Regions from separate parts of the Franconibacter daqui genome, predicted to be linked through region 1. Evidence: predicted binding sites of a transcription regulator. Region 1 holds the regulator's gene; each other region holds the start of a gene.
The links. The regulator Fur, encoded in region 1, represses iron uptake genes when iron is present. The targets are predictions, from matches to a motif close to ATAATAATGAGAACNACTATCAA.
Positions count from the first base shown of each region.

Region 1 (7,465 bases):
GTCGACTATCTCCATTCTTTAGGCGCGAAGTATGACTTCAAAAATAACTTTATTCTCGAAGCGGCCTTCGGCCAGGCGCAAGGTTACGTTGACCAATACTTTGCTAAAGCCAGCTATAAATTTGATATTGCGGGAAGCCCGCTCGCCGCCAGTTATCAATTCTACGGCGCCCGCGACAAAGTAAGCGACGGCTCAGGCAACGATATTTATGACGCCACGGCATGGCTGCAGGCGTTGACCTTTGGCTACAGGGTGGGGCCGGTTGATCTACGTCTGGAAGGCACCTGGGTGAAGGCCGACGGGCAACAGGGCTATTTTCTGCAACGCATGACGCCAACCTACGCCTCATCAAACGGTCGGCTGGATATCTGGTGGGATAACCGTTCTGACTTTAACGCTAACGGTGAAAAGGCGCTTTTCGTCGGCGCTATCTATGACCTTACCCACCTGAAGCTGGCGGGATGGTCTTTTGGCGCGTCTTACGTGTACGCCTGGGATGCTAAGCCCAGCTCCGCGCCGACCCGCGATGGTTATTACGATCCTGATTATCGTCTCAAGGAATCGGCTTACAGCCTCGATGCAATTTATACCTTCGTAGAAGGGCGCGCTAAAGGCGCCACGTTTAAGCTGCATTTCACGCAGTATGACAACCACTCCGCTATTCCCAGTTACGGCGGTGGCTACGGCAATATTTTTCAGGACGAACGCGACGTGAAATTGATGTTCATTGCGCCGTTCACCCTGTTCTGATGCTTCCCGCTTCATACTCATTAATGCTATCTCGCTCTGAGGGAACAAAATGAAGAGATTACAGCGTAGTGTTTTAGCGCTCGCTCTGGCCGGACTAATGAGCAGCGCCTGGGCAGACCAGGAACTGGCGAATAAACTGAGTCAGTTTACGCTCAATTATGCCGTGCAGGATAACCACGCACAGCAACACGGCGTGGACTGCGCGGCGCTCGGCGCCGACTGGGCCGCCTGCAGTAAAGCCGTTATCACCTTAACGAACCATGGCGATGCGCTAACCGACAGAAACTGGACTATCTGGTTTCACAGCATCCGGCAAATCCTGAAAGTGGAGAATGAACAGTTTAAGGTCACCCACGTCATGGGTGACCTGCATAAGCTTGAACCCACCGATAAGTTCACGGGCTTTCCGGCAAACCAGGCCGTCACTATCCCGATTATTAATGAGTACTGGCAGCTTTTTATTACCGACGTGCTCCCTCGCTGGTATGTCACCTCTGACGACAGTCGTCCCGTTATTATCGCCAACACCGACACAGAAGATCTGGCCCGGTTTGTCAGTCCGCTCGGTGAACAGTGGAGGCGTACGCCGGATGATAAAAATGTGTTGATGACCGCAGAGGCGCGCTATAACAAAAACAGCGATGTCGCTTTACCGGATGCTGCGGCGCTGCGAGGAGAGATTGTTCCTACCCCTAAAACGGTTACGGTGCATGCCGAAAATGTGGACTTAAGCCGCGGGGTCGTGCTCGACCTGGCTTCGCTTGCGCCAGCTTCCCGCGAGGCGGTGGCTTCGCGTTTCGCGCAGCTCGGCGTGAAAACCGGTCAGGGCTATCCGGTTAACACTCTCGTTGCGCCAGACGACTTTCAGAAACCGGAGGCGGTATCCGGCGCTTACCGTTTACAAATCAAGCCGCAGGAGACAATAGTGACGGGATACGACGCCGCTGGCGTCTTCTACGGTCTACAATCCCTGCTCTCACTGCTCCCGGCGCAAGGTAAGCCGCAAATCGCTACGCTTGAGGCGAGCGATGCGCCTCGCTTTAGCTGGCGCGCTATTCATCTGGACGTCGGACGCAATTTCCATTCAAAAGCGGCAGTGTTGCGTCTGCTGGATCAAATGGCCGCTTATAAACTCAACAAGTTTCATTTCCACCTGAGCGATGATGAAGGCTGGCGCCTGGAAATCCCCGGGCTGCCGGAACTGACCGAAACAGGGGCGAAACGCTGCCATGACCTCACTGAAAAACGCTGTCTTCTGCCGCAGTTGGGTTCGGGGCCCGAGAGTAATAACAACGGCAGCGGCTACTTCACGCGCGCTGATTATATTGAGATTGTGAAATACGCTGCTGCGCGGCACATCGAGGTTATCCCTGAAATTGATATGCCCGCGCATGCGAGGGCGGCGGTGGTATCAATGGAAGCGCGCTATGCCCGCTTAATGGAAGCGGGAAAAGCGCAGGAAGCAAACCATTACCGCCTGCTGGATCCCGCCGACACGTCAAACACGACAGGCGTACAGTATTACGATCGAACCGGTTATCTGAATCCTTGTCTCGCTTCGTCACGCAACTTCGTCGACAAAGTCATCTCTGAGGTTCAGTTGATGCATAAAGAGGCGGGGCAACCTTTAACCGTCTGGCACGCTGGCGGCGACGAGGCGAAGAATATCTACCTGGGAACAGGGTATACCGACAAGTCCCATCCGGAAGAGGGGAAGGGGATTATCGATCTGAGTAAACAAAATAAGCCGTGGGAAAAATCACCTGCGTGTAAAAAGCTGCTTGAACGGGGCGAGGTCGCGGACGTTGAACACCTTTCCAGCTACTTTGGCATTGAGATCAGCAAGCTGGTAAATGCGCACGGCATCAGCGTCATGCAGGCCTGGCAGGATGGGCTGAAAGATGCGAAAGACGCCAGCGCGTTCAGCACCCGTCAGGTTAATGTTAACTTCTGGGACACGCTGTTCTGGGGCGGCTTTGATACGGCAAACGACTGGGCGAATAAAGGTTTCAGGGTTATCGTCTCCAACCCTGACTATCTCTATCTGGATTTCCCCTATGAAGTCAACCCGGCGGAGAGCGGCTATTACTGGGGAACACGGTTCAGCGACGAGCGTAAAATCTTCAGCTTTGCGCCAGACAACCTGCCGCAGAATGCGGAAACTTCCGTCGATCGCGATGGCAATACCTTCAGTGCGAAATCTGACAAGCCCTGGCCGGGTGCGCTGGGCCTTTCCGCTCAGCTCTGGAGCGAAGTCGTTCGTACCGATAAGCAGATGGAGTACATGATCTACCCAAGGCTTATTGTTGTCGCTGAGCGCGCATGGCATCGCGCCGCCTGGGAGCAGGATTATCAGGCGGGTCGCGAGTATAAGGGCCAGGAAACGCAGTGGGTGGATAAAAAAGCCCTCGCCTCAGACTGGGCTCGCTTTGCAAGCCTTATAGGCCACCGGGAGCTGGCGAAACTGGACAAAGCGGGCATCCAGTATCGTTTGCCGGTGCCGGGCGCCAGAGTGGAAAAAGGCATACTGGAAATAAACACCAGCCTGCCGGGGCTGGCGGCAGAATACTCTACGGATAACGGTAAAAACTGGCTACGCTATGACAATAAGGCGCGACCACAGGTTGAGGGCGAAGTACTGATTCGCGCGGTAAGCCCGGATGGTCAACGCTACAGCCGTGTCGATAGCGTTAAATAGTCCCGTAAAAAAAAGCCCGCCTGATGGCGGGCTTTTTTTATCTTTCAGCAAAAGCTTACAGGCTTTCTGGCAGCGTACGCAGCGCGGTTAATTTTCCTTTACTTATTTCTACATAATTATCATGCCGCAACTGCGACAACGTTTTCATCACCATGCTGCGAGAAAGATTGGTTCGCTTAACGATATAATCGGCAACGTTAATCTTATTTCGCATAAATTCATCCATGGCGGCAAGCGTGACCAGATTACCTTTAATCATGAGGTAGCTATTATGCCCAAGCAATAATTCTTCGCGATGGCAGAGTAAGTCGATGTTCCAGGCCAGTACCTTATATAACTGTGGTTGGCACTGATGATTCTCTATTTCACTCAGAAATTTATCAAAAGGAATGAGCTGATAGTGGCACTCAGCATCGGCCTGAATTCTGAAATAATTTTTATTATTAAGATTACGCGCAACGCCCAGAATAGACGGGGCGCTACATTTTTCAATCAGTAATCTGTCACTTTTACGCAATACGGAAAAAAGGCCGCCGCGAATAATGCAAACAAAGCCTTCACGCGTTGGAATAGACGTATTTTTTTCTGCGCGATACCAGTTGCCATAACCATTAAAGATATCGGACAGGCGATAAATTTCGGCAAGGGGTTTCTGAGGTATTACCATAACGGCGACCTTTGTATAAGTATATTATTGGAATAAATAACGAGGGGCTATTCTAATAGAGTTGATTTTTTTACTGCAAGACAGGCCAATGACGTTGTAAGCCTGAATGGGGCGCTTGAGGGGGGTAACTGATTGAATGGTAAAATAATTTACTTTTTCTGAAAATAAAAAGTAAGAAAAAGATAAGATAAAATAAGTTCTTGACCAGTATATTAAAATAGCAAGCATCAAAAAAATGGATTATTAGCGTCGCGCCTGCCTGATAAAGGTGTAAAAAAAGCCGACATACTATGTCGGCTTATTAACAAAAAGCAAAAACGGAACGCTATTTTCGCTTACTTTGTGTCGTGCGCGTGCTCGTTTTCGCGGCAGTCGCCATCGGCACAGTGGCCATAGAGATAGAGGCTATGGTTAGTCAAACGAATGCCATGGCGAGAAGCGATTTCACGCTGACGCGCTTCGATAGAGTCGTCGCTAAACTCGATAACTTTGCCGCAGTCGAGGCAGATCAGGTGGTCATGATGATGCTGTTGAGTCAGTTCGAAAACGGATTTGCCGCCTTCAAAGTTATGACGCGTAACGATACCCGCGTCGTCAAACTGATTCAGCACACGGTAAACGGTCGCGAGACCAATCTCTTCGCCCATGTCAATGAGGCGCTTGTATAAGTCTTCCGCACTGACATGATGGTTTACTGGCTCCTGCAACACTTCAAGGATTTTCAGTCGAGGAAGCGTGACTTTCAGGCCAGCCTTCTTTAATGCGGTGTTATTGTCAGTCATGCGGAATCTGTCCTGTTGCTAAACGGTGTGCTCCGGAGAGCTTAAGATCGGATGCGCTGAAGATGAATGCGACTCATTATAGAACTGACAGGACCAAATGAAAACCGCAAGCGTCCAGCAATAGTGCTTTTCAAAACGTGGCGAGCGCGGCGCTTGCCGTCTCGTTACCCGATAATCCAGAAGGGTATTGTACAGATATGCGGATGAAAGTTAAAAATTTGTAGCAATCATTTTTATCGCTTTTATCTATCAATGAAGCTAAAACGGCGATAAAAAATACATTTATCGCCGTTTCACGATTAGGCGTTAATGATTTCCTGCAGATGCAGCTCTTCAGAAACTTGCTTAACCCATTTTTCGACGCGTTCAGCGGTCAGTTCCGGCTGACGATCTTCATCAATGGCAAGGCCAACGAAGTGATCGTCATCGGCAAGACCTTTAGAGGCTTCAAAGTGATAACCTTCCGTCGGCCAGTGACCCACAATAGTGGCGCCGCGCGGTTCAATAATGTCGCGAATGGTGCCGAGCGCGTCGCAGAAGTATTCCGCGTAGTCTTCCTGATCGCCGCAGCCGAAGAGCGCGACCAGCTTGCCATTGAAGTCAATCTCTTCAAGGGTCGGGAAGAAATCATCCCAGTCGCACTGCGCTTCGCCGTAGTACCAGGTCGGGATGCCAAGCAGCAGGATATCGAAACCTTCCAGATCTTCTTTGCTGCTCTTGGCAATATCGTGCACTTCAGCAACGTCTTTCCCGAGCTGTTTCTGAATAACTTTTGCGATATTTTCGGTGTTGCCGGTGTCGCTGCCGAAAAAAATGCCTACGATTGCCATGAGAAAAATAACCTCTTGAATCCTAATGATATGGTAGTGGCGAAATGCCCACAGATAGGGCAATAATAGCAGAACAGAGAAGAGGGCGGAAACAGCTATCACGGTGGGGTGCACACTCTGACACATTTCCATACAAGAAAAAGGGTTTTAAGGCCTTAGCTATTCAGCGCCTTGAGCTGCGCCAACAAAATTTCTTCAATCAATTCGCTGCGACTCATGTTGCGCGCCTGCGCCAGCTGCGTCAGGGCGTCAACCGCTTCCGCGTTAAGTTTTAACTCTACACGTTTAAGCCCGCGAACTTTGTCGCGCTTGAGCTGGTTCCGTTTGTTGATGCGCAACTGTTCGTCACGCGACAGCGGATTGGTTTTCGGGCGACCCGGGCGACGCTCGTCCGCGAACAGATCTAATGTCGTACGGTCCGTTTGTTCTTTGGCCATGATTTGACTACTGACAGGGGAAACAGGCTGCCGGAGCGGATGCCCGGGTGTCATTCAGCGCGCCATCATACATCAGGGAACGAGGCGCGCCAACGCGTTAGCGGCATGTTAGCGCCAGTCGCCTTGTTTTTAATCAGTTTCCAGGAAGCGACGAATGGCGCGCAATACGGCTTCGGGCTTTTCGGCATGCACCCAGTGCCCGGCGCCGGCAATGACATGCGCTCGCGCCGCAGGGAACTGCTTAAGCAAGGCCTCGCGGTGATTTTCCTGTACGTAAGGCGAAGCGCCGCCAGCGATAAACAGCGAAGGACCATGCCAGGCGGGCACCTCCTGCCAGCCAACAATGTGCTCATACTGCTCCCAGAGCGTCGGCACATTGAAACGCCATTCACCGTCGGCGAAGGATTTCAGCAGAAACTGAACGACGCCTTCTTCAGAGAGGTGCTCGCGCATAATGGCGGCCGCCTGCTGGCGCGTCGCGGCGCCCGCTTCGCTTACCGCGCGAATGGCGGCGAAGATTTCATCGTGACGTCGTACCTGATAGTCGACAGGCGCTATATCAATCGTCACCAGTTTAACGATGCGCTCCGGTATCAGCGCGGTCACCGCCATTGCCGCTTTGCCGCCCATGGAGTGCCCAATAAGCACCACGTTATCAAGCTGGTGGGCATCCAGCGTTTCCACGATATCCTGCGCCATTGCAGGATACGTCATCTCATTGCTACGCGGCGAAAGACCGTGGTTGCGCATATCGACCTGCAGCACATCGCGATCTTTCGCCAGATCGCGAGCCAGCACGCCGAGGTTATCCAGACTGCCAAACAGGCCGTGAATCAAAACGACAGGCGAATTGTTATTCGGTTGTTGCGCAGATTGCATTCGGGTATTCAATTTCATGGCAAAGTTCTTTTTTTGCATCTGAAAGGTTAGGGTATCATGTTGACCATTCTGCCGTCCGGCTGCAAGAAGCCAGTTAATTCCGACTTTTGCCGCCCCTCCAGGTGTGACGCTATCCGCTGTTGGGTTTTACTTCTATAATCCCAACGACTTGTATTCAGAAAAGATATTGCACTGGATTAAGATGAAAACGATTGAAGTTGATGACGAGCTGTATCGCTACATTGCCAGCCACACTCAGCACATTGGCGAAAGCGCGTCCGACATTTTACGGCGCATGCTTAAAGTTGCCGCCGGCTCGCAAGCCGCTTCCGCTCAGGCGAAAGAGAGCGCGCCTGTCAGCGCAGCCGTTGCCGAAAAGCCGGCGAACCCTGCCAAAGACCGCGTTCGCGCTATGCGAGAGC
Region 1 covers NZ_BMKJ01000001.1:463,696-471,160, forward strand. The annotation lists gene chiP (chitoporin ChiP) at 1-750, shown strand, start outside; gene IEX01_RS02215 (beta-N-acetylhexosaminidase) at 800-3,448, shown strand; gene IEX01_RS02220 (helix-turn-helix domain-containing protein) at 3,504-4,115, opposite strand; gene fur (ferric iron uptake transcriptional regulator) at 4,451-4,897, opposite strand; gene fldA (flavodoxin FldA) at 5,197-5,727, opposite strand; gene ybfE (LexA regulated protein) at 5,883-6,164, opposite strand; gene ybfF (esterase) at 6,294-7,061, opposite strand; gene seqA (replication initiation negative regulator SeqA) at 7,246-7,465, shown strand, end outside.

Region 2 (7,465 bases), 320 kb from region 1:
AACCTCGCCGTCCGGGTCGCTCGCGTAGTCCGGCACGTCGTGCTCATGCTGCATGCCAAGCGGCGCGCCGCTGTGCTTTTCGCGCCCAAAGATGGTTTGCTGCTCCTTAAGCGGCGTGCGGTCCCAGAACTCGACATGAAACTGAATGATGCGCACCGCCTGATAGCTGCCGCCTGTCGCCCAGGCGGGTTCGCCCTGTTCCGGCGTCACCCACAGGATGCTCTCCATCAGTCTGGCATTCTGCGTATCCGGATTGGCCGTGCCATCCTTGAAGCCGAGCAGATTAATTGGCGTTTCTTTACCCCGGCTGCGCGCCGCGTGATCGGAGATAAACCCTTCCCGCTTCCAGCGCACGCTCAGGAGATCCGGCGTGTGCTTGATAATATCGCGCAGCGCGTGAATAACCGTATCCTGCGTGTTGGCGCAAATTTGCAGCAGCAGATCGCCGTGGCACAGCGCCGCGTCCAGCGAATCGTTCGGAAAACGCGTCATCTTTTGCAGCTTTTTCGGCATCTGCGCCGCCAGCCCGAAGCGTTCGTCAAACAGAGAATGACCGACTGAAACGGTAATCGTCAGGTTATCCGGCGCGATAACATCGCCAAGAATACCGGAATCCATGGGCGGCATACGCGGGTTGGGCGTTTGCGGCGCCGGACCGCCTTCGGTTAAGAAAGCGATACGCTTCGTCAGCAGACGAAACAGGCGCTCCAGATCGGCCTTATCCGCGGCCAGCACATCGAAAGCCACCAGCATCATGGCGGCTTGCTGCGGCGTGACGATGCCCGCCTGATGCGGGCCGTAAAAAGGCTGCTTTTCCTGACGGCCATCCGGCGAGAGCGTGCCCGGCGGCGCTGAAGGCTTAGCGCCGTGTGCCACCGGGCAGCCGCCCGTAACGGCCAGCGCCCCGCCAAGCAGTCCGAGCCCTTTCAACAGTCGACGACGCGCCGGCTCTGGCGCGTTCGGGTGTTTTGTCGCTTCGCTCATGCTTTAGTCCAGACCGAGCACGCCACGCAGCAGAGAGAGGTCTTCAGCCAGCGCCGTCACCGGCCCTTTCAGCGCGTTACGATCGGCGTCGGTCAGCTTGTCGTAAGTTTCAAACCCTTCTTTGGTGCGGTACTTCGTAAGGATGGTATTGACCTTTTTAAAGTTGGCGTCCACTTTCGCCAGCAGTTCCGCGTTGTCTTTTTGCAACTGCGGACGCAGCAGCTCGACAATTTTCTGCGAACCTTCCACATTCGCCTGGAAGTCCCACAGATCGGTGTGGCTGTAACGATCTTCTTCGCCGCTGATTTTGCTCGCCGCCACTTCTTCAATCAGCCCGGCCGCGCCGCCTACGACTTTACCCGGTGGGAAAGCGAGCTCGCTGATGCGTTTTTGCAGATCCTGAACGTCGCGGTAAAGCTGGTCGGCGTAGGTATCCATTCCCTTCACGCTGTTATCGCCAAACAACGCTTTCTCCAGACGGTGGAAACCGGTGAATTTCGGGTCTGCCGCTTTCTGCTCATAATCGTCCTCACGGGCGTCGATGCTGCCGTCAAGGTCAGAGAAAAGCTCGGCGATGGGCTCAATGCGCTCGTAATGCTGGCGCGTCGGGGCATAAAGCGATTTCGCCTTTTCGATGTCGCCCGCTTTCACCGCGTCGGTAAAGGCTTTGGTGCCTTTTACCAGCGCGGCGGTTTCGGCGGTCACATACGCTTTATACTGGGTGATGGCGCCTTCAAGCGACATCAAATCGCTTTTCGCCGCCGGCTGCGCCCCGCCCGCCGCTTTCACGATGAGCTTGCCTTTAGGGTTGCTCAGCAGGCCGCAGGTCATGTCGTATTCGCCTGGCTCCAGGTTCGCCGTCATTTTCTGGCTGAAGCCTGGCGCAATGTTCTCGCGCTCTTCCACGACCATCACCCCTTTGAGGATCTCCCACTCCAGCGCTTTCTGGCTGTGGTTGAGGATCAGGAACTGGGTTTTGCCCGCGTTGACGGTAAGCGTCATCGGCTCGCACTGCTTGTCGTTTACCGTAACCTTAACCTGTGGAACATCAGCCGCGTTGGCGGCAAAGGCGGAAGATAAGAGCGCAAGCGTTGTTAACTGCAGCGCACTGCGGCGAAAGTGTCTCGTCATGACCATTCCCTATAAAAGTATGTTGTAACTAAAAAGGCGCGGCGCGCCTGTTATAATCAGTTTGCGCTGCCGGAAGGCTGCGCCACCACGCGGGTCGGCATAAAGAAAATAGCCAGTGCGGGCAGCAGGTAAATCAGCCAGACCGCCACTTCGCTCACCGTTGGCGCTTCCTGGTAGCCGAATACCGACTCCAGCAGCGTGCCGAAGAGCGAATGGGTGCTCAGCACCTGGCTTAAGTCGAAAGCCACCTCCTGAAAGCGGTTCCACAGCCCCGCCTCGTGAAACGCGCGAATGGCGCCCGCCGCCAGACCCGCCGCCACCAGCAGAATGAAGAGACTCGTCCACCTGAAAAAGGCGCCAAGATTGAGCCGGATGCCGCCCCAGTAAAGCAGAAAACCCAGCACCACTGCCGTCGCCAGCCCTAACATGGCGCCAAGCGGCGGCCAGACGCCGAGATCCTGGCCAAAGGCCGCCAGCAGAAAAAAGACCGACTCCAGCCCTTCGCGCGCGACGGCGAAAAAGACCATCAGGATCAGCGCCCAGCTTTGGTTGCCGCCGCGCTTGAGCGCCTTGTCTACCGCCTGCTCCAGCTCCCCTTTTACGTTGCGCGCCACTTTGCGCATCCAGAAAACCATATACGTGAGGATCAGTACCGCAATCACCGCCACGATGCCTTCAAACAGCTCCTGCTCTTTTTGCGGGAACTCGCCAGTGGTTTCGTTGATGAAAATACCCAGCCCAAGGCAGAGCGCGGCGGCAAGAAACACGCCTGTCCACATAACGCCAAGCCATTGCCCGCGCTGCGTGCGCTTCAGGTAACTGGCGATGAGGCTGACAATGAGCGCAGCTTCCAGCCCTTCGCGCAGCATAATTAGAAATGGAACAAACATCCCGGCACCCTTAAGTGTGAAATCAGGTCAACTGTTGCAAAGAAAGGTAAATGTGAGTGAAAGTGATTATCATTAGCAAAAGAAGAAATACAAGAAAAATGTGCCGGGAATTATGACGAAGTGTAAAAGTTGCGAAGTTGAGTAATCACTCTGCTTAACCATACGGCTGTCAGAAGGGTTTAACCTCGTACAAACCCTGTGCCGCCAGCGCGAATTTACCCTCCCGGATATGGCTATCTCTCGCCCCCTCTTATTCCGTTTGCCAGATAACGATGCGGGAAATTATGCTTAGCGCGCTGTTTACCGGCCGTTTTATCTGTGGCTAACTATTTTTCTTTCAATCACCTGCGTAATCATGACAACTCTACTGCACTTTATTTTCGCCGCGGCGGCTATCCTGGCGCTTGCCTGGCTTACAAGCTTTGACCGTAAAAACATCCGCGTTCGTTATATTCTTCAGCTTATGCTTATCGAAGCGGCATTCGCCTGGTTCTTTTTGCATGCACAAGCGGGGCTATGGCTGATCCAAAGCGTCGCGGGCGGCTTCTCTTCCCTGCTGCATTTTGCAGCTGAAGGCACCGATTTCGTCTTTGGCGGCATGAGCCAGAAAGGCCTCGCCTTTGTGTTTCTTGGCGTGCTCTGCCCTATCGTCTTTATCTCGGCGCTGATTGGCATTTTGCAACACTGGCGCATCCTGCCGGTGTTCATTCGCGTTATCGGCACCTTGCTTTCAAAAATCAACGGCATGGGCAAGCTGGAATCGTTCAATGCGGTGAGTTCGCTGGTGCTCGGCCAGTCGGAAAACTTTATCGCTTATAAAGGCGTACTGGCGGATCTCTCTTCACGCCGTCTGTTTACGATGGCGGCGACAGCCATGTCGACCGTTTCGCTCTCTATCGTTGGCGCCTACATGACGATGATCGAGGCGAAATATGTGGTCGCGGCATTGGTGCTTAACCTCTTTAGCACGTTTATTATTCTTTCCGTCATCAATCCGGCGCGCCCGCACGATGAACCGGAAGTGAGACTTGAGAAGCTGCATGAATCCCAGAGCTTTTTTGAAATGCTCGGCGAGTACATTCTGGCGGGCTTTAAGGTGGCGATGATTATTCTGGCGATGCTGATTGGTTTTATCGCCATTATCAGCGCCGTGAACGCGCTATTCCTGGCGCTGTTCGGCCAGAGCTTCCAGCAACTGCTTGGCTATGTGTTCTACCCGTTAGCCTGGCTCGTTGGCATTCCGGCGGCAGACGCCCTGAAGGCGGGCGGCATTATGGCCACCAAGCTTGTGGCGAATGAGTTTGTCGCCATGATTGAACTGCAAAAAATCGCCGCCACCCTGTCGGCGCGCGGTCTTGGCATTCTCTCGGTGTTTCTGGTGTCGTTTGCCAATTTTGCCTCTATCGGCATCGTCGCTGGCGCCATAAAAGGGCTAAACGAGCCGCAGGGCAACGTGGTTTCGCGCTTTGGCTTGCGCCTGGTGTATGGCGCAACGCTGGTCAGCCTGCTTTCCGCCGCGTTCGCAGGTCTGGTGCTATAAGCAAAAAGGCGGGCTCTCCCCGCCTTTATCTCAAAACTGAACGCAGACGTTCTGATCCACCCGCATAACGGACTCCTGCGCAAAACGGGTTTTATATATCGCGCGCAGGGCTTCTATCTCCCGCTCGCTTGTGTCGTTGCGGTCATGAATGAGCACCAGCGCCTTGCTCGGCTCGCGCGCCACGTTGCCATCGCTGCCCAGCCACTGGCCGCGCGCGTCAAACACCGTCAGGCCATCGCGAAAGCGCGGAGTGACGTCGGTATCGACAAAACCCTGCCACTCCTTGCTGGTGATAGCCGGGCCAGCGGGCCGGCTGAGGCCAAAATAGAGCGTGGTCTGTATCATGCGATTTTGCGCCGCGCACGCCTGCTCCGGCTCCGCTACGCCTGAATGCGCCGTGCAGCCTGTCAGCAACGCCGCAAGCGTAAGGCCCAACAACGCTTTGCCAGTCATCTTTTCCCTGCCTTTTAGTGATGGGTGGAAAACGGGATGAAATAACACTTTGCCGCGCCAGGCAAGGGATGCCTTAGACTATTTTTTTGATTACAAAGAAAAAACCCGCCTTTCGGCGGGTTTGCATGCGAAGGCTTAATCAGCCTGCAGTTTAGAAGGCGGCGCGGTGTGGTACTCCGCGTCCGCTTTTTCAAAGCGGGACTGCATTGTGGCGGACGGCGCTTTGTCCAGCAGACTAAAGACCACGATGCCAAGGCTTGCGAAAACAAAGCCCGGAATGATTTCATACAGGTTCAGCCAGGCGAACTGCTTCCAGACGATAACGGTCACCGCGCCGATAATCATGCCGGCCAGCGCGCCGTTGCGAGTCATGCGCGACCACATGACCGAGAACAGCACTACCGGACCGAATGCGGCGCCGAAGCCCGCCCAGGCGTAGCTCACCAGCCCAAGCACGCGGTTTTCCGGGTTCGCCGCCAGCGCAATGGCGACCAGCGCCACCACCAGCACCATCAGGCGCCCCACCCATACCAGCTCTTTTTGCGTCGCGTTTTTACGCAGGAAGGCTTTGTAGAGATCTTCGGTAATCGCGCTTGAGCAGACCAGCAGCTGGCAGCTCAGGGTGGACATCACCGCCGCGAGGATAGCGGAGAGCAGAATACCGGCGATCCACGGGTTAAAGAGAATTTGCGCCAGCTCGATAAAGACGCGCTCGCCGTTCTGGTTCACCGCCGCCGCCTGCTCCGGGTGGTTGTTAAAGTAGGCGATGCCGAAGAAGCCCACCGCTACGGCGCCTGCAAGGCAGAGGATCATCCAGGTCATGGAGATGCGACGCGCGTTAACAATGGTGTGATGAGAGTCCGCCGCCATAAAGCGCGCCAGAATGTGCGGCTGGCCGAAGTAGCCAAGCCCCCAGCCCATCAGCGAGATAATCGCCACCAGGTTTAAGCCCTTAAGCATATCGACGTTTTCGATGCTCTTTTGCTTGATAACCATCAGCGAGTCGTCCAGGCCGCCGACGGCGAGGATAACAAACACCGGAGTCAGGATCAGAGCGAAAATCATCAGGCTCGCCTGCACCGTGTCAGTCCAGCTTACCGCGAGGAAGCCGCCGATAAAGGTATAGAGAATGGTCGCCGCAGCGCCTGCCCACAGCGCGGTTTCATAGCTCATGCCGAAGGTGCTTTCAAACAGGCGCGCACCTGCCACGATGCCGGAGGCGCAGTAGATGGTGAAGAACAGCAGGATAACCAGCGCGGAAATGATGCGCAGCACGCGGCTTTTATCTTCGAAACGGCCAGTGAAATAATCCGGTAACGTTAGCGCGTTATTGTTCGCCTCGGTGTGCACGCGCAACCGCCCCGCCACCAGCTTCCAGTTGATCCAGGCGCCCAGCGTCAGGCCGATGGCAATCCAGCTTTCTGAAATCCCGGAGAGGAAAATGGCGCCAGGCAGGCCCATCAACAGCCAGCCGGACATATCAGACGCCCCTGCCGACAGCGCCGTCACCACGCTGCCAAGGCTGCGCCCGCCAAGGATGTAATCGTCAAAGTTTTTGGTCGAACGCCACGCAATAAACCCTATTAATATCATCCCAAAGATATAAACAAGGAAAGTCACCAGCATAGGTGTACTCGCTGTCATCTCACTTCTCCGTCTAATCTGGCCAGTTTCGGCTTGTCACCGCCGGAACGCAGCGGTGCTGTTATCGTCGTTTTCGTTTCGCGGCAGTATCCTGCCGGAAGCGGTTTTCATTCACAATCGATTTAACACACCATTTACAACAATTACATCTCTGCTAAAAATGCCATTTTGCAGGAGGTTGCACTCGCTCACGCTTTTAGCGGTTGCACCACGAAAAAATGTTAACCAGGCCCGGAATATCAGCTTATAGCGGGGTGACGTCTGAGCGGTCATAGCAATTTCATATTTAACATTTCATTCATTTTTGAGCTTGCTGGCGAAGTCACATTTAACATGGTTGCACAAAGTTGCAACATGATGGATAGTGCCGGATAACGTTAACCGCAGAGAAAAACGCGAAGAAAACAGGAGCTAAAGGCATGGGCACCACTACCATGGGGGTCAAGCTGGATGATGCCACCCGTGAGCGCATCAAAGCCGCCGCAACCAAAATAGACCGCACGCCGCACTGGCTGATTAAGCAGGCTATTTTCAATTATCTTGAACGACTCGAAAGCGACGATACGCTGCCGGAGCTGCCTGCCCTGCTGGCGGGGGCGGCCAATGAGAGCGAAGAAAACATCGTCCAACCGGAAGAGACGCATCAGCCCTTCCTGGAATTCGCCGAGCAGATCCTGCCGCAGTCGGTCAACCGCGCCGCCATCACCGGCGCTTACCGCCGTGCGGAAACGGACGCCGTGCCAATGCTGCTTGAACAAGCGCGCCTGCCTGCGCCGGTGGCGGAGCAAACGCATCAACTCGCTTATAAGCTTGCAGAGAAGCT
Region 2 covers NZ_BMKJ01000001.1:784,495-791,959, reverse strand. The annotation lists gene efeB (iron uptake transporter deferrochelatase/peroxidase subunit) at 1-984, opposite strand, end outside; gene efeO (iron uptake system protein EfeO) at 988-2,115, opposite strand; gene efeU (iron uptake transporter permease EfeU) at 2,172-3,005, opposite strand; gene IEX01_RS03720 (NupC/NupG family nucleoside CNT transporter) at 3,361-4,545, shown strand; gene IEX01_RS03715 (DUF3574 domain-containing protein) at 4,576-4,998, opposite strand; gene putP (sodium/proline symporter PutP) at 5,134-6,642, opposite strand; gene putA (trifunctional transcriptional regulator/proline dehydrogenase/L-glutamate gamma-semialdehyde dehydrogenase) at 7,062-7,465, shown strand, end outside.
Region 2: efeU (iron uptake transporter permease EfeU) is a predicted target of Fur. The motif match lies at 3,062-3,084, and genes of this name have one in related genera.

Region 3 (7,465 bases), on a different contig from region 1:
TATTGAGCAAGGTCGTTACCAGAAATTTTTGGCGACGCTGCGTGCTCCCTGCGATAGCGCCGGACAAAATTATCTTTACCCTTGGCTGGTTATTTACCGTTGTTGTATTAACTTCGCTTTTTTGCTTGCCTTATAAGGCAGTGATTATCTCCGGCTATATGGTTCCGGTTGTTTTTATCTTATTTACTATGGGCGTATTCCATCTGGGACCCCGGCTGGTAACACTGTGCTGGGCGCTTGTGGCGTTATCGCTTCTTTCCTGGTACAGCGGTTTTATTCCAGATGAAAATGCGCAATTCATGCTTTGCTTCGTGCTTTCCATTTTTATCGCTTTCACTGTCTCTATGCTTTTTATGACGGTGATATTTCAGCGTAATGCCTGGATGCAGCGTCGTTATCATACGCTTGCTCAGACCGATCCACTGACCCAGTTGCCTAACTTACGCGCGCTGGAACTCCACCTGGAACGGGAACGTGCCGGCACGCTCTGCTGTCTGCGCCTGGGGAATCTGGAGATTCTCAGCCGCCATTATGGCTTGCAGATGCGCATTCACTGTAAAAAGACCGTCGTTCAGGCTCTGCAACCCTGGCTTGGTGTTAACGATAGCGTGTTCCATTTGCCGGGCTGCGATTTGTTGATCTTTCTCGCCGGGCCGGAGCCTGCATCCCGGCTGCGGCATATGGTCGACATGCTTAACAGTAAGCGTATCCACTGGCATAACACGGTGCTTGAACTGGATTACGGCGCTGCCTGGGCGAGCGTAGAAAACAATAAAGATTTGCTTTACCGGCTTATCGGCCAACTCAGCTATCTGGCTGAGCAAACGCAAATGAGCGAGCCGGTGCTGGCGCTGAACGAGCGTGAAGCTAACGTTTCAGGCCAAATCACTGGACAAGTGCTTATGCTGCAAAGCGTGAAGCGCGCTCTGGATGAAGACCAGATAATGCTCTACGCCCAGCCGATCGTTGACGGGAACGGCCGGGGATATCATGAAATCCTTTCCCGTCTTTACTGCGACGGGCAGGTTATTGCGCCAGATAAATTTATGCCCATTATCGCTCAGTTTAACCTTAGCGCCTGCTTTGACATGCTGGTGCTGCAAAAGCTGCTTCATTACCTGAGTGAGCGTCCGCAAGCTGACAACGAGGCGCGCTTTTCCCTCAATTTAATGCCGATGACGTTGATGCAAAAGGGGATTGCGAGACAAATCGTTTCGCTCTTCAACCAATATCAGGTTTCGTTCAGCGCAGTGATTCTCGAAGTGACCGAAGCGCAGGCCTTTTCAGATTCGGAAACCAGCCTGAAAAACGTCGCTCTGTTGCGCCAGAGCGGGTTGCGTATCGCCATTGATGACTTTGGTACAGGTTACGCTAACTATGAGCGTCTGAAGCATATTGAGGCGGATATCTTCAAGATTGACGGCTGTTTCATTAAAGACATTATCAACGATCCGGTTGATGAAATGATTGTGAAATCGATCTGCGAACTGGCGAAGGTCAAATCTCTGACGGTGGTGGCGGAATATGTTGAAACACAGGCGCAGCGTGAAATGCTGCTTCGTCTTGGGGTGAATTATCTGCAAGGTTATCTGCTCGGCAAACCCGAACCACTGCAGTTCTGATATAAAAAAACCGGAGCCTGAGCTCCGGTTTTTTATTTTTTATCTATTACAGCACCAGCGCGGCGATAGAAGCGGAAAGCACGCTGACAAGCGTTGAGCCATATACCAGCTTCAGGCCAAAGCGGGAAACCACGTTACCCTGTTCTTCGTTCAGGCCTTTAATCGCACCGGCGATGATGCCGATGGAAGAGAAGTTAGCAAATGAGACCAGGAACACGGAGAGGATGCCTTCGGCGCGGGGTGAAATTTGGCCAGCCAGTTTCTGCAAATCCATCATGGCGACGAATTCGTTAGAAACCAGTTTAGTCGCCATGATACTGCCCACCTGCAGCGCTTCGCTTGCCGGAACACCCATCACCCAGGCTATCGGGTAGAAGATGTAGCCCAGAATGCCCTGGAAAGAGATGCCAAGCACCGCCGCGAACAGGGCGTTAAGACCAGAAATCAGCGCGATAAAGCCAATCAGCATTGCGGCGACGATAATCGCTACTTTAAAACCTGCCAGAATGTACTCGCCCAGCATTTCGAAGAAGCTCTGACCTGCGTGCAGATCGGACATCTGCAGATCTTCTTCATTTTCAACACGGTACGGGTTAATGATTGAGAGGACGATAAAGGTGCTGAACATGTTCAGAATCAGCGCTGCCACCACATATTGTGGTTTCAGCATGGTCATGTAGGCGCCGACAATCGACATGGAGACCGTGGACATCGCCGTTGCGGCCATCGTGTACATGCGGTTGCGCGACATTTTGCCCAGGATATCCTTATAGGCGATAAAGTTTTCTGATTGTCCCAGAATCAGCGAGCTTACCGCGTTGAAGGATTCGAGCTTGCCCATACCGTTAACTTTAGAAAGCACAGTACCGACAGCGCGAATAATAATCGGCAGCACGCGAATATGTTGCAGAATACCGATCAACGCAGAAATGAAGACGATAGGGCAGAGCACTTTCAGGAAGAAGAACGCCAGGCCTTCATCGTTCATTTTGCCGAAAACGAAGTTAGTCCCTTCGTTAGCGAAGCCAAGCAGTTTTTCAAACATGTCGGCAAAGCCTTTTACGAAGCCCAGGCCGATATTCGAGTTCAGGAAGAACCAGGCCAGAAGAACTTCAATGACTAATAACAGACCAATATAAGGCAGACGAATTTTCTTGCGGTCATGGCTAACCAGCAAGGCAAGCAGCGCAACAACAGCAAGCGCCAGAATAAAGTGCAGAACGCGGGACATGTTTGCTCCGAATATGAGGCAGGTTTAATTTCCGTGCACATTCTATGCAACAAACATTTAGAAAACGAGAGTAAACGCACACTATAGTAAGGTCCTGTGACGGAACGCAAAAAAAGTGATCCATCATACAATTCTGATATGTTAAGTAAGGAAGTGAAAAGTTACGTCATACTGCTACACTTGCATAACAACCGGGTCGCCAGAGCCGTCGGCTGTGACCGGACGCCATAAACCCCACCTTGCATTGTTTTCAGCTATCAGAGAAATCACGATTACCTTTCTTTAATGAACTTGATAATCATTCTCATTTTGTTAGCATGAAACATAGCAAAGGCTATATTTAGAGGCAAAGCATGAACAACAGTCGCGTTGAGAGTGGCAGTGGGCGTACAGCGCGTAAGTTAAGGCTGGCGCTAATGGGGCCGGCATTCATTGCGGCCATCGGCTATATCGATCCAGGCAACTTCGCTACCAATATCCAGGCGGGGGCCAGCTTTGGCTATAAGCTGCTGTGGGTCGTAGTCTGGGCGAACCTGATGGCCATGGTTATTCAGGTGCTTTCCGCCAAACTCGGTATCGCCACCGGTAAAAACCTCGCAGAACAAATCCGCGACCATTATCCGCGCCCGGTAGTCTGGTTTTACTGGGTGCAAGCTGAGATCATCGCTATGGCGACCGATCTCGCTGAGTTCATCGGCGCCGCTATTGGCTTTAAGCTTATCCTTGGCGTTTCGCTATTGCAGGGCGCGATATTAACGGGTATCGCGACCTTTCTGATTCTAATGTTGCAGCGGCGTGGACAAAAGCCGCTGGAAAAAGTGATAGGCGGCCTGCTGCTCTTTGTCGCAGCGGCCTATATCGTTGAGCTCATTTTTTCTCAACCCAAAGTCGCCGAGCTGGCGAAAGGGATGATTATACCGAGCCTGCCCACTTCTGAAGCCGTCTTTCTTGCCGCTGGGGTGCTAGGGGCGACTATCATGCCGCACGTTATTTATCTGCATTCTTCATTAACGCAGAACCTTCATGACGGTTCACGCAAAGAACGTTACTCCGCCACCAAGTGGGACGTCGCCATAGCGATGACAATCGCAGGCTTTGTTAATCTTGCGATGATGGCGACCGCGGCGGCGGCTTTCCACTTCAACGGCCACAGCGGCGTGGCGGATCTCGATCAGGCTTACCTGACGCTTGAACCGTTGTTGAGCCACGCGGCAGCCACCATTTTCGGCCTGAGTCTGGTCGCCGCAGGGCTTTCCTCGACGGTAGTCGGCACGCTGGCCGGGCAGGTGGTGATGCAGGGTTTTGTGCGTTTTCACATTCCGCTGTGGGTACGCCGCTCTATTACCATGGCGCCTTCCTTTATCGTTATCCTGATGGGGCTCGACCCAACTCGTATTCTGGTCATGAGCCAGGTATTGCTGAGTTTTGGCATCGCGCTGGCCCTCATCCCGCTGCTTATCTTCACCAGCAACCCGAAGTTAATGGGTGAGCTTGTCAATACCACGCTGGTCAAACGCACCGGTTGGGCAATTGTTACCGTGGTGGTGGCGCTGAATCTCTGGCTTCTGGTGGGGACGGCGCTGGGGCTGTAAGGGCATCGTCAGGTAAGAAAAAAGCAGGCGTTACGCCTGCTTTTTTTGTTCGGTTAGTGATGGTGATGGTGGCCTTTTCGCCCCCAGCCATGGCGGTCGCTGCGGTCTTCCCAGCCGGCGCGGTAGCCGCGCTCATAGGCCCGGCGATTATCCCAGCCGCGTTTTTTATCCCAGCCGTGGTGCCAGCCATTATCATGGCGCCACCAGCGGCCATCGCGTCGTTCATAGTGACGATGCCAGTAATCACGGTCGCGCCAGCGGCCGCCGTCCCAGTAGTTACCGTAATTGTCACGATCGCCAATTTGTAATTTTATCGATGGCAACAGGGTGATTTCGCCAGCACTGGCGATAAGCGGCGTACCAGCGAGTAATACTGCCGCAAGAATCAGGGACCTGAACATACTCTTCTCCTTCACGATCGGGGCCATAAGGGCCTGTTACGAGAATATTACGGTCAGGTAAAGAACTCCTTTATCGCTTTAACTCCTAAATCCTGCGGCATAGCACTTTTTGCAAAATGTTTCAGGCGAGTTCGCCGTTGAGTATGGTTTCGATTTCCTGCCGTTCTTCCTGCGTAAACTGCCGATTTGCCAGCATGCCAACAGCATCCTCAAGCTGGCTGGTCTTGCTTGCGCCAATCAACACCGAGGTTACTTTTTCATCACGCAGCACCCATGCGAGCGACATTTGCGAAAGCTTCTGGCCGCGGCGCTCCGCCATCGCGTTGAGCTGACGCACCTTCTCAAGCTTCTCTTCGGTAATCTGATCCGGATTGAGGAAGCGGCTGCCGCTTGCCGCGCGGGAGTCTGGCGGAATGCCGTGCAGATAACGGTCGGTAAGCTGCCCGCCCGCGAGTGGTGAAAAAGCAATGCTGCCTACCCCTTTTTCTGCCAGCACATCCAGTAATTCCTCTTCCACCCAGCGCTCAAACAGAGAATATTTGGGTTGGTGAATAAGGCAGGGGGTACCGAGCTCGTTCAAAATATCAATTGCCTTGCGGGCAAGCGGCGCCGGGTAATTGGACAGGCCGACATAAAGCGCTTTACCCTGGCGCACCGCATGATCCAGGGCGCGCATCGTCTCTTCCAGCGGCGTCTCCGGGTCTGGCCGGTGATGATAAAAAATATCTACGTACTCAAGCCCCATACGTTGCAGGCTCTGGTCGAGACTGGAAAGCAGATATTTACGCGATCCCCAGTCGCCGTAGGGGCCGTCCCACATGGTGTATCCCGCCTTCGAAGAGATGATTAACTCATCCCGATAAGGCAAAAAATCTTCCCGTAAAATGCGGCCAAAGTTGCTCTCCGCTGAACCTGGCGGCGGCCCGTAGTTATTGGCAAGGTCAAAATGCGTAATGCCCAAATCGAAAGCGCGGCGCAACAGCTGGCGGCTGGTTTCCAGCAGCGTGGCATCGCCAAAGTTATGCCAAAGGCCAAGAGAAATAGCCGGAAGCTTCAGCCCGCTGCGGCCGCAGCGGCGATATTCCATCGTCTGGTAACGAGCCGGATCTGCCTGATAAACCATGAAGAAAGCCTCAGTGTGAAGGTCTGCAGTAAGTGTATGCGTTTACACAAAAATGGTCGATCATCAGCCTACACCGCAGCACGCCGTAAATCCTGCTTTCCAGTCTGAATTGCTGCCGCATTCTGGACAGCGATCACACTTCTTCGATACTCAAATCAGGCCCTTATTAAAAGGATGGCTGTTATGTCTGCTCATTACAGCGTTGCGGATTATCTTCTCGACAGGCTGGCAAGCCTCGGCATTTCTCATTTGTTCGGCGTGCCGGGAGACTACAACTTACAGTTTCTGGATAATGTAATTAGCCACCCGCAGGTCAGGTGGGTCGGATGCGCTAACGAACTCAACGCCGCGTATGCAGCAGATGGTTATGCCCGCTGTCAGGGCGCAGGGGCGTTGCTGACAACTTTTGGTGTCGGCGAACTCAGCGCGCTTAACGGCATTGCCGGAAGCTATGCCGAATATGTCCCGGTTTTACATGTGGTTGGCGCGCCCTGTCTTGGCGCTCAGCGTAAAGGAGAATGTCTGCACCATACGCTGGGTGATGGCGACTATTCTCACTTTCTGCGTATTGCACGCGAAGTATCGGCAGCGCAAGCGTTGCTGAAGCCGGAAAATGCCGGTGCTGAAATCGATCGGGTTATCCGCGAAATGCTGACGACCCGGCGGCCTGGTTATGTGTTGTTACCTGCCGACGTGGCAAAAATGCCTGCCACTGCTCCTGTAAACGTTCTCACTGAGGCCGCTATTCCTTCCGATGAAAACGGGCTGGCGGCTTTTAGCGAAGCGGTTAACCAGCGGCTGGCGCAAAGTCGGCGGCCTGCGCTACTCGCTGATTTTCTGGCGCAGCGCTTTGGGCAACAAAAAGCGTTACAGCAATGGCTGGATGATACGCCGATGCCGCACGCTTCGCTGTTGATGGGCAAAGGATTGCTGGATGAAAGCCAGCCTGGGTTCGCAGGCACCTACAGCGGCGCGGCAAGCGTTGACCGCGTACGCGAAGCCATCGAAGAGGCGGATTTGGTCATCTGCGTGGGCGTACAGTTTTCCGACACGATTACCGCCGGCTTTACCCAAAAGCTCTCTTACAGCCAGACTATCGACATCCAGCCGCAGGCTGCGCGCATCGGCGACCAATGGTTCAGCCCTTTACCGATGGCGCAGGCGGTGGAGATCCTGCATCAGGCCTCTAAGCGTTATGTGCAGCGCTGGCCGCAGCCCGATATCAAACCGCCCCGTCCCGAGCGGGGGGAGGGGAAAGGGCTGGACCAGGCTGCTTTCTGGTGCGAAATACAAAGGTTCCTCCGCCCCGGCGACATCGTGGTCGTGGACCAGGGAACCGCCGCTTTCGGCGCGGCGGCGCTGCAGTTGCCCGCAGGCGTGACGTTTCTTGTGCAGCCGCTTTGGGGCTCTATCGGTTACGCGCTGCCCGCCGCCTTTGGCGCGCAAACCGCCTCGCCGAACCGGCGCGTAGTACTGATTACCGGCGATGGCGCGGC
Region 3 covers NZ_BMKJ01000005.1:192,570-200,034, forward strand. The annotation lists gene IEX01_RS16590 (sensor domain-containing phosphodiesterase) at 1-1,622, shown strand, start outside; gene IEX01_RS16595 (NupC/NupG family nucleoside CNT transporter) at 1,669-2,853, opposite strand; gene IEX01_RS16600 (Nramp family divalent metal transporter) at 3,207-4,445, shown strand; gene IEX01_RS16605 (DUF2502 domain-containing protein) at 4,499-4,846, opposite strand; gene mgrA (L-glyceraldehyde 3-phosphate reductase) at 4,968-5,969, opposite strand; gene IEX01_RS16615 (alpha-keto acid decarboxylase family protein) at 6,153-7,465, shown strand, end outside.
Region 3: IEX01_RS16600 (Nramp family divalent metal transporter) is a predicted target of Fur. The motif match lies at 3,145-3,167, and genes of this name have one in related genera.

Region 4 (7,465 bases), on a different contig from region 1:
TTGAGCGGGAGGCGTTCAGCGCCGAGCGCGAGCAGGTGCGCGAAAGCTGGCGGCGCTGGCTGCTGCCTTAACCGTGCGATTGGGCGTAATTATGCTATCATCGCGCGCAAATTTTGGTGTCTCTCAGGAGAGTCAGGAATGAAAGTAACGCTGCCCGAATTCGAGCGCGCAGGCGTCATGGTGGTGGGCGATGTGATGCTGGACCGCTACTGGTATGGCCCCACCAGCCGCATTTCGCCGGAGGCCCCGGTGCCGGTGGTGAAAGTCGATACTATCGAAGAGCGCCCGGGTGGCGCGGCGAACGTGGCGATGAACATCGCCTCCCTCGGCGCAAACTCCCGCCTTGTGGGCCTCACCGGCATTGACGACGCGGCGCGTGCGCTGAGCCAGACGCTGGCGGGCGTGAACGTCAAATGCGACTTCGTCTCGGTGCCGACGCACCCGACCATTACCAAACTGCGCGTGCTCTCCCGCAACCAGCAGTTAATCCGCCTCGATTTTGAAGAGGGTTTTGAGGGCGTGGACCCGGAGCCGCTGCACGAGCGCATCAACCAGGCGCTGCCGCACATCGGCGCGCTGGTGCTCTCCGATTACGCTAAAGGCGCGCTCGCCAGCGTTCAGCAGATGATTACGCTTGCGCGCAACGCGGGCGTGCCGGTGCTTATCGACCCGAAAGGCACTGAGTTTGAGCGCTATCGCGGTGCCACGCTGCTTACCCCGAACCTCTCCGAGTTTGAAGCGGTAGTGGGCAAATGTAAGAACGAGCAGGAGATTGTTGAGCGCGGCATGAAGCTGATTGCCGATTACGATCTCTGCGCGCTGCTGGTGACCCGCTCCGAACAGGGCATGACGCTGCTGCAGCCGGGCAAAGCGCCGTTCCACCTGCCGACGCAGGCGCAGGAAGTTTATGACGTGACCGGCGCGGGCGACACCGTCATCGGCGTGCTGGCGGCGACGCTTGCCGCCGGTAACACGCTGGAAGAGTCTTGCTATTTCGCCAACGCGGCGGCGGGCGTGGTGGTCGGCAAGCTCGGCACCTCGACCGTTTCGCCCATTGAACTGGAAAACGCGGTGCGCGGACGTTCAGAAACCGGTTTTGGCGTGATGACCGAGCAGGGGCTGAAAGAGGCGGTGCTGGCGGCGCGCAAGCGCGGCGAGAAAGTGGTGATGACCAATGGCGTGTTCGACATTCTGCACGCAGGCCACGTCTCTTATCTGGCCAACGCGCGCAAGCTGGGCGACCGCCTGATTGTCGCGGTAAATAGCGATGCTTCAACGAAACGCCTGAAAGGCGAAACCCGTCCGGTTAACCCGCTCGAGCAGCGCATGATTGTGCTGGGCGCGCTGGAAGCGGTGGACTGGGTAGTCTCGTTTGAAGAAGACACGCCGCAGCGTCTGATAGGCGAGATCCTGCCGGATCTGCTGGTAAAAGGCGGCGACTATAAGCCGGAGGATATCGCAGGCAGCAAAGAAGTGTGGGCCAACGGCGGCGAAGTGCTGGTGCTCAACTTTGAAGATGGTTGCTCCACCACCAACATCATCAAGAAAATCCAGAAAAACAGCTAGGTTTGTTGCAAAAGCCCCTGCCTGAGCGGGGGCTGAGCGGCGACGGTTAGTCCTGCTTGTCGATATTATCAACAGGCGGAATCGCCGGCGGCGGCGTTACCGGTTCTGCGGTAACGGGCGTTGCAGAAGCAGGCGTAGCGGTTGCGGCGGGAGTCGCGGCAGTCGCGCTGGCGCCACGGCTTTCCAGCTCGGTCAGGCGCTGCTCCAGGGCGGTCAGCTTTTCACGGGTGCGCAATAGCACCTGCGTCTGCACATCAAATTCCTCACGGCTTACCAGGTCAAGGCGCGACAGCTGGGATTGCAGAACCTGGCGGATCTTCTTCTCGACATCTTCCCCGAACTCGCGGATCCCTTTTGGCATCGATTCATGGACCTGACGGGCGATCTGTTCAATTTTCTTCGGGTCAATCATAGCGGTTTCCCTGATCTTCAACGGTGTGAACTCTAATTGTAATGCCTGATCCGAAGGGGATAAACCGGAAATGTTTGAATCGAATACATTGCCGACAATAATCATTGGCGTTATAGTTAACCCGCTTATTCTCAGGGCGGGGCGAAATTCCCCACCGGCGGTAAATCAGTTTTTCTGTCCATACTCTTTTTCGCGTTGCGGCAAAGCGGCGTGAAAGACGAAGGACAAACTGAAAGCCCGCGAGCGCTTCAGATTATCTCTGAAGGTCAGCAGATCCGGTGAAATTCCGGGGCCGACGGTTAAAGTCCGGATGGGAGAGAGTAACGATCAAGCGACGTCAATCCGTCCGCTCACGTTATTTTTTTGGCCGCTTTTCGGCACTCCTAAGACCGCCCTGGTTCTGGTAATCCATAATTTTAATGAGGTTTTTTTACCATGAATCAGACGCTTCTTTCCTCTTTTGGCACTTCGTTCGAACGCGTGGAAAACGCGCTGGCTGCGCTGCGCGAAGGTCGCGGCGTGATGGTGCTTGACGATGAAGATCGTGAAAATGAAGGCGACATGATTTTCGCCGCCGAAACCATGACCGTTGAACAGATGGCGCTGACCATTCGTCACGGCAGCGGCATTGTCTGCCTTTGCCTGACTGACGAACGCCGCCAGCAGCTCGACCTGCCGATGATGGTGGAAAATAACACCAGCGCTTACGGCACCGGCTTTACGGTGACGATTGAAGCGGCGCGCGGTGTGACAACCGGCGTTTCCGCAGCCGACCGCATCACCACGATCCGCGCGGCGATTGCCGATGACGCTAAGCCGTCCGACCTCAACCGTCCGGGCCACGTTTTCCCGCTGCGCGCGCAGCCGGGCGGCGTACTGACCCGCGGCGGCCACACCGAAGCGACTATCGATCTGGTTACGCTGGCGGGCTTTAAACCGGCGGGCGTGCTGTGCGAACTGACTAACGACGACGGCTCAATGGCGCGTGCGCCAGAGTGCATTGAATTCGCGAAGCAGCACAATATGGCTGTCGTCACCATTGAAGATCTGGTGGCTTACCGCCAGGCGCATGCGCGTAAAGCCAGCTAAGGCATAGCGCGAACAGAAAAAAGCCCGGTCGCTACCGGGCTTTTTTGTTAGCCGATGCCGCTGGTTTGCAACAGCGTCAGGCTGAACCCCATCACTGACATGCCGCACAGCACGCCATAGCTCGGGTTGTTGTGCGGGTCTATCTCTTTGGCGAGCGGCATTAGCTCATCCACCGACAGTGCCACCATAATCCCCGCGACCGCCGCCATGATGGAAGCCATTACGACGGGCGAAACCATCGATCCCAAAATAAGCCACGCCAGCACGCCGCCGACGATTTCCGCAAGACCGGAAACGCCCGCCCAGAGCACCGCTTTGCGTTTAGAGCCCGTTGCGGCGTAAACCGGCCCGGCCACCGCCAGCCCTTCGGGAATGTTGTGCAGCGCGACGGCGAGCGCAATGCCGAAACCCAGCTCCAGGTTATTGCTGGCGGTAACGAACGTCGCTACGCCCTCCGGAAAGTTATGCAGGCTGATGCCAAGCGTCAGCAGCAGGGCGGTGCGCCGCAGGTTGCGCACGCCGTGCGCTTCGCCGTGGCCTTTATCCAGCAAATCCTGCGGGTGCGCGTGCGGCAGCATCCGGTCCAGCGCGAAGTAGCCAAGCAGGCCAATAATAAACATGCCATAGCCCAGCACTGGCGACATTCCCTCTTCATGCAGCGCGGCGGGCAGCATTTCCATCAGCGAAATAAGCAGCATAATGCCCGCCGCAAAGCCGAGTGAGAAAGCCAACAGGCGGTTAGACGGCCGCTGGCCGAGCACCCCTAAAAAGGCGCCGATAAACGTGGCGCCGCCCGCCAGCAACGTCAGGATCAGAGGCACAGACATTGAACGCTCCTTATGATAATGATTCTCATTAATGTAAAGGGCCGAGTGATAAAGGTCGAGTAACCGCAGGGGCTTTTACACATTCCTTACATTCAAAATTTCTGATGATGATCATCACGCTTATCTGAGTTCTTCCCGCCAGCAAACAGCGTAAGGTTAACGCAACAAAACGCTCAATCTTGTTAAGGATATCATCATGACTTCCTCCCGCATGCCCGCACTGTTTCTCGGCCACGGCAGCCCCATGAACGTGCTGGAAGACAACCACTATACCCGGACCTGGCGCGGTCTGGGTGAAACGCTGCCGCGTCCAAAGGCGATTGTCGTGGTTTCCGCTCACTGGTATACGCGCGGTACGGGCGTGACGGCGATGGAGCAGCCGCAAACTATCCACGATTTCGGCGGTTTTCCACAGGCGCTTTATGACACGCATTATCCCGCTCCCGGCTCGCCTGAGCTGGCGCAGCGCGTGGCGGATCTGCTTGCGCCGACGCCCGTGACGCTCGACCGCGAAGCCTGGGGATTCGACCATGGCTCCTGGGGCGTGCTGATTAAGATGTACCCCGATGCCGACATTCCCATGGTGCAACTGAGTATAGACAGCACCAAACCTCCCGTCTGGCATTACGAGCAGGGGCGTAAGCTTGCGAAGCTGCGTGATGAAGGCATTATGCTGGTGGCGAGCGGCAACGTGGTGCATAACCTGCGCACGGCGCGCTGGCATGGCGAAAGCACCCCTTATCCGTGGGCGGAATCGTTCAATAACTTTGTTAAACAAAACCTGCGCTGGCGGGGCGAGGCGCAGTCGCACCCGCTGGTAAACTACCTTGAGCATGAAGGCGGCAGCTTGTCTAACCCTACGCCGGAACATTTCCTGCCGCTGCTTTATGTGCTTGGCGCCTGGAATGGCGAAGAGCCGCTAAGCGTGCCGCTGGAAGGGATGGAGATGGGATCGATAAGCATGCTTTCGGTGCAGGTGGGTTAAAAATAACGGCGCATGTTTCGCGCCGTTTTTTTATTCCACAAAGATATGCGGATAAAAGCGCGAGAGATCCTGCGTAATCAATTCGCGATCTTCGCGTATCCCAATGCCCGCCGCCTGGTCGTTAATCAGCCAGCTGCCGATAAGCGTATAGCTTTCGCCAAACTTCGGCAGCGGATGGAACTGCTGGACGATCATTCCTTCTTCGCCGTAAGGCCCTTCCACTTTAGCGATCGGCTGGCCATTTTCCACGATAGAAACATTAGCGCCTTCGCGAGAGAAAATGGGCTTCATAACATATTTCGCCAGTTCCGGATGAGCGTCTTCGGCGAAGTAAGCGGGAAGCAGATTGGGGTGATTGGGGAACATCTCCCAGAGCATCGGCAACAGCGCCTTGTTAGAGATAATGCTCTTCCATGCGGGCTCCAGCCAGCGCACGCCTGCATCTTCAAGCTTGGTGGAGAACATTTCACGCAGCATATGCTCCCACGGATAGAGCTTGAACAGATTGCCGATAACCTGATCCTGAAGATCGGTAAACTGACCTTTTTCGCCAAGGCCGATGTCTTCAATAAACAGGAACTCGCTCGGCAATTGCGCTTCAGCAGCGCAATCCTGCAGGTACTGCACCGTGCCGCGGTCTTCTACCGTGTCGCGGCAACAGGCAAAATGCAGCAGGTTAAAGCCATGCTGTTCTTTAAGCTCGGCAAAGCGCGCAATCAGTTTTTCCTGCAGACTGTTGAACTGATCGCTGCCAGCAGGGAGCTTGCCGGCATTGAGCTGATCTTCAAGCCAGATCCACTGAAAAAAAGCGGCTTCATACAAGGAAGTCGGCGTATCGGCGTTATTTTCCAGAAGCTTTGGGTCACCCACGCCGTCCCAGGCGAGATCGAGACGCGAATAGAGCGAAGGCTGCTGCGTGCGCCATGACTGGCGAACAAATTCCCAGGTATGTTTCGGAATGCGAAATTTGGCCATCAGCGTATCGCTGGCGACCACTTTTTCCACCACCTGCAAACACATCTGATGCAGCTCTTCGGTAACCGCTTCAAGGCGTTCAACCTGCGCCAGCGTCAGTTTGTAATAAGCCTCTTCACACCAGTACGGCTCGCCGTACATGGTGTGAAAGTTGAAACCGTATTCGGTCGCTTTATCGCGCCAGTCCGGGCGCTCGCTGATAGCAATTCTTTCCATTGCGTTTAACCACCCATTGAACGGGAGCCGGTGCCCATCGCGCTGCGCTGCATGGCGCTTTGTTTCGCCACGGTTTCGCCAAATCCGCCACGGGTTATGGTGGTTGTGGTAGCCGGTTTCGGCGTCATTGCGGTTTTAGGCACCGTTGCGGTACGGCCCGGCTGCGCGGCGCCGTAGCTCTTGCCGCTGGCGTCAGTATACTGGCCGTAAGCAGGGCTTGCCGGGTTGCGCGAACTGAAGAGCGGCTGTTGCGCGAAGCCCATGCCGCCGCCCATCAGACGGCCCATCATGTAGCCTGCCATCAGCGGCATCCAGAAGCTGCCGCTGCTTTGCGCCTGCGCCTGGTTTTCCGTCGAGCCGCTGCCCGCGACGCCTGCCTGAGCGGGCGCCTGCTGGCACTGGCCTTCGCCAAACTCCGCCACGCAATCTTCGCGGGTAGCGTACTTCGGCGCGGTGCGTTCGGCTTCCTTCAGCGCATTGTTGTAGGCGGCGGTACACTCGGCGCTTTTGCCTGGGTTCGCCTGCGAGCAATCATCCGCGTTTTGAAACATCTGCACGGTTTCATCGCTTTTCTCGCAACCGGCAAGCATGAAGACCGCCGTGACCGCGAAGGCCACAGGGGTGAGGTGACGCGCGTTCCAGCTTTTGCGGAACGTGGCGTGATTAATCTGTTTTGTCCGTTTCATTACTTTCTTCCTGGCCCCAAAGATATTGCACAGTTATGGTGCTCAGGATAGTGGATGAGTGGTTGAAATTAAAGCAGAGGGCCGCAAGGGCAGGGGATCTTTACGTTGCCTTACGTAAAGGCGTGATGCGCCAGCGCGCATCACGCCTGAAGCGCGATTACTGACGGAACGGGTTCGCGCCAGAGCGGCGGGATTGCGCGGCTGGCTGTACCGAAGCGGCAGGCTGCGCTGCCGGCATCGTGGCATCGTTACCGGCGGCGTTAGCGTTAGCCGTGAAGCTATCTACGGCCGCGTCCTGTTGCGGATTCTCCGGCGCTACGCTTTCCGGCGACGTCGGGATTGGCTTGCCAAGCGTCGTGTTCAGCGCAACCAGATCCTGCTCGTTCAGCGTACCGAGCGCAGCTTTAATATTAAGCTGGTTAATCAGGTAGTTATAGCGCGCGCTGGAAAGCTGCTGTTTCGCGTTATAGAGCGTGGTGGTGGCATCCAGCACGTCGACGATGGTACGCGTACCCACGGCGTAACCCGCTTCAGAGGCGTCCAGAGAACTTTGCGCGGACACCACGGCCTGCTCGTAAGCTTTAATGCTGCTGATGGAGGCGTTGACGTTGTTCCAGGAGGAACGCACGGTCTGAATTACGCTGCGGTGCGCGCTTTCTAACTGCTCGCTGGCGCTCACGAAGTTGTACTGCGCTTGTTTGACCTGCGA
Region 4 covers NZ_BMKJ01000002.1:344,730-352,194, forward strand. The annotation lists gene glnE (bifunctional [glutamate--ammonia ligase]-adenylyl-L-tyrosine phosphorylase/[glutamate--ammonia-ligase] adenylyltransferase) at 1-71, shown strand, start outside; gene hldE (bifunctional D-glycero-beta-D-manno-heptose-7-phosphate kinase/D-glycero-beta-D-manno-heptose 1-phosphate adenylyltransferase HldE) at 139-1,566, shown strand; gene ubiK (ubiquinone biosynthesis accessory factor UbiK) at 1,613-1,978, opposite strand; FMN riboswitch at 2,102-2,304, shown strand; gene ribB (3,4-dihydroxy-2-butanone-4-phosphate synthase) at 2,414-3,067, shown strand; gene zupT (zinc transporter ZupT) at 3,115-3,894, opposite strand; gene ygiD (4,5-DOPA-extradiol-dioxygenase) at 4,091-4,879, shown strand; gene IEX01_RS10950 (glutathionylspermidine synthase family protein) at 4,910-6,070, opposite strand; gene IEX01_RS10955 (DUF1190 family protein) at 6,076-6,756, opposite strand; gene tolC (outer membrane channel protein TolC) at 6,914-7,465, opposite strand, start outside.
Region 4: zupT (zinc transporter ZupT) is a predicted target of Fur. The motif match lies at 3,907-3,929, and genes of this name have one in related genera.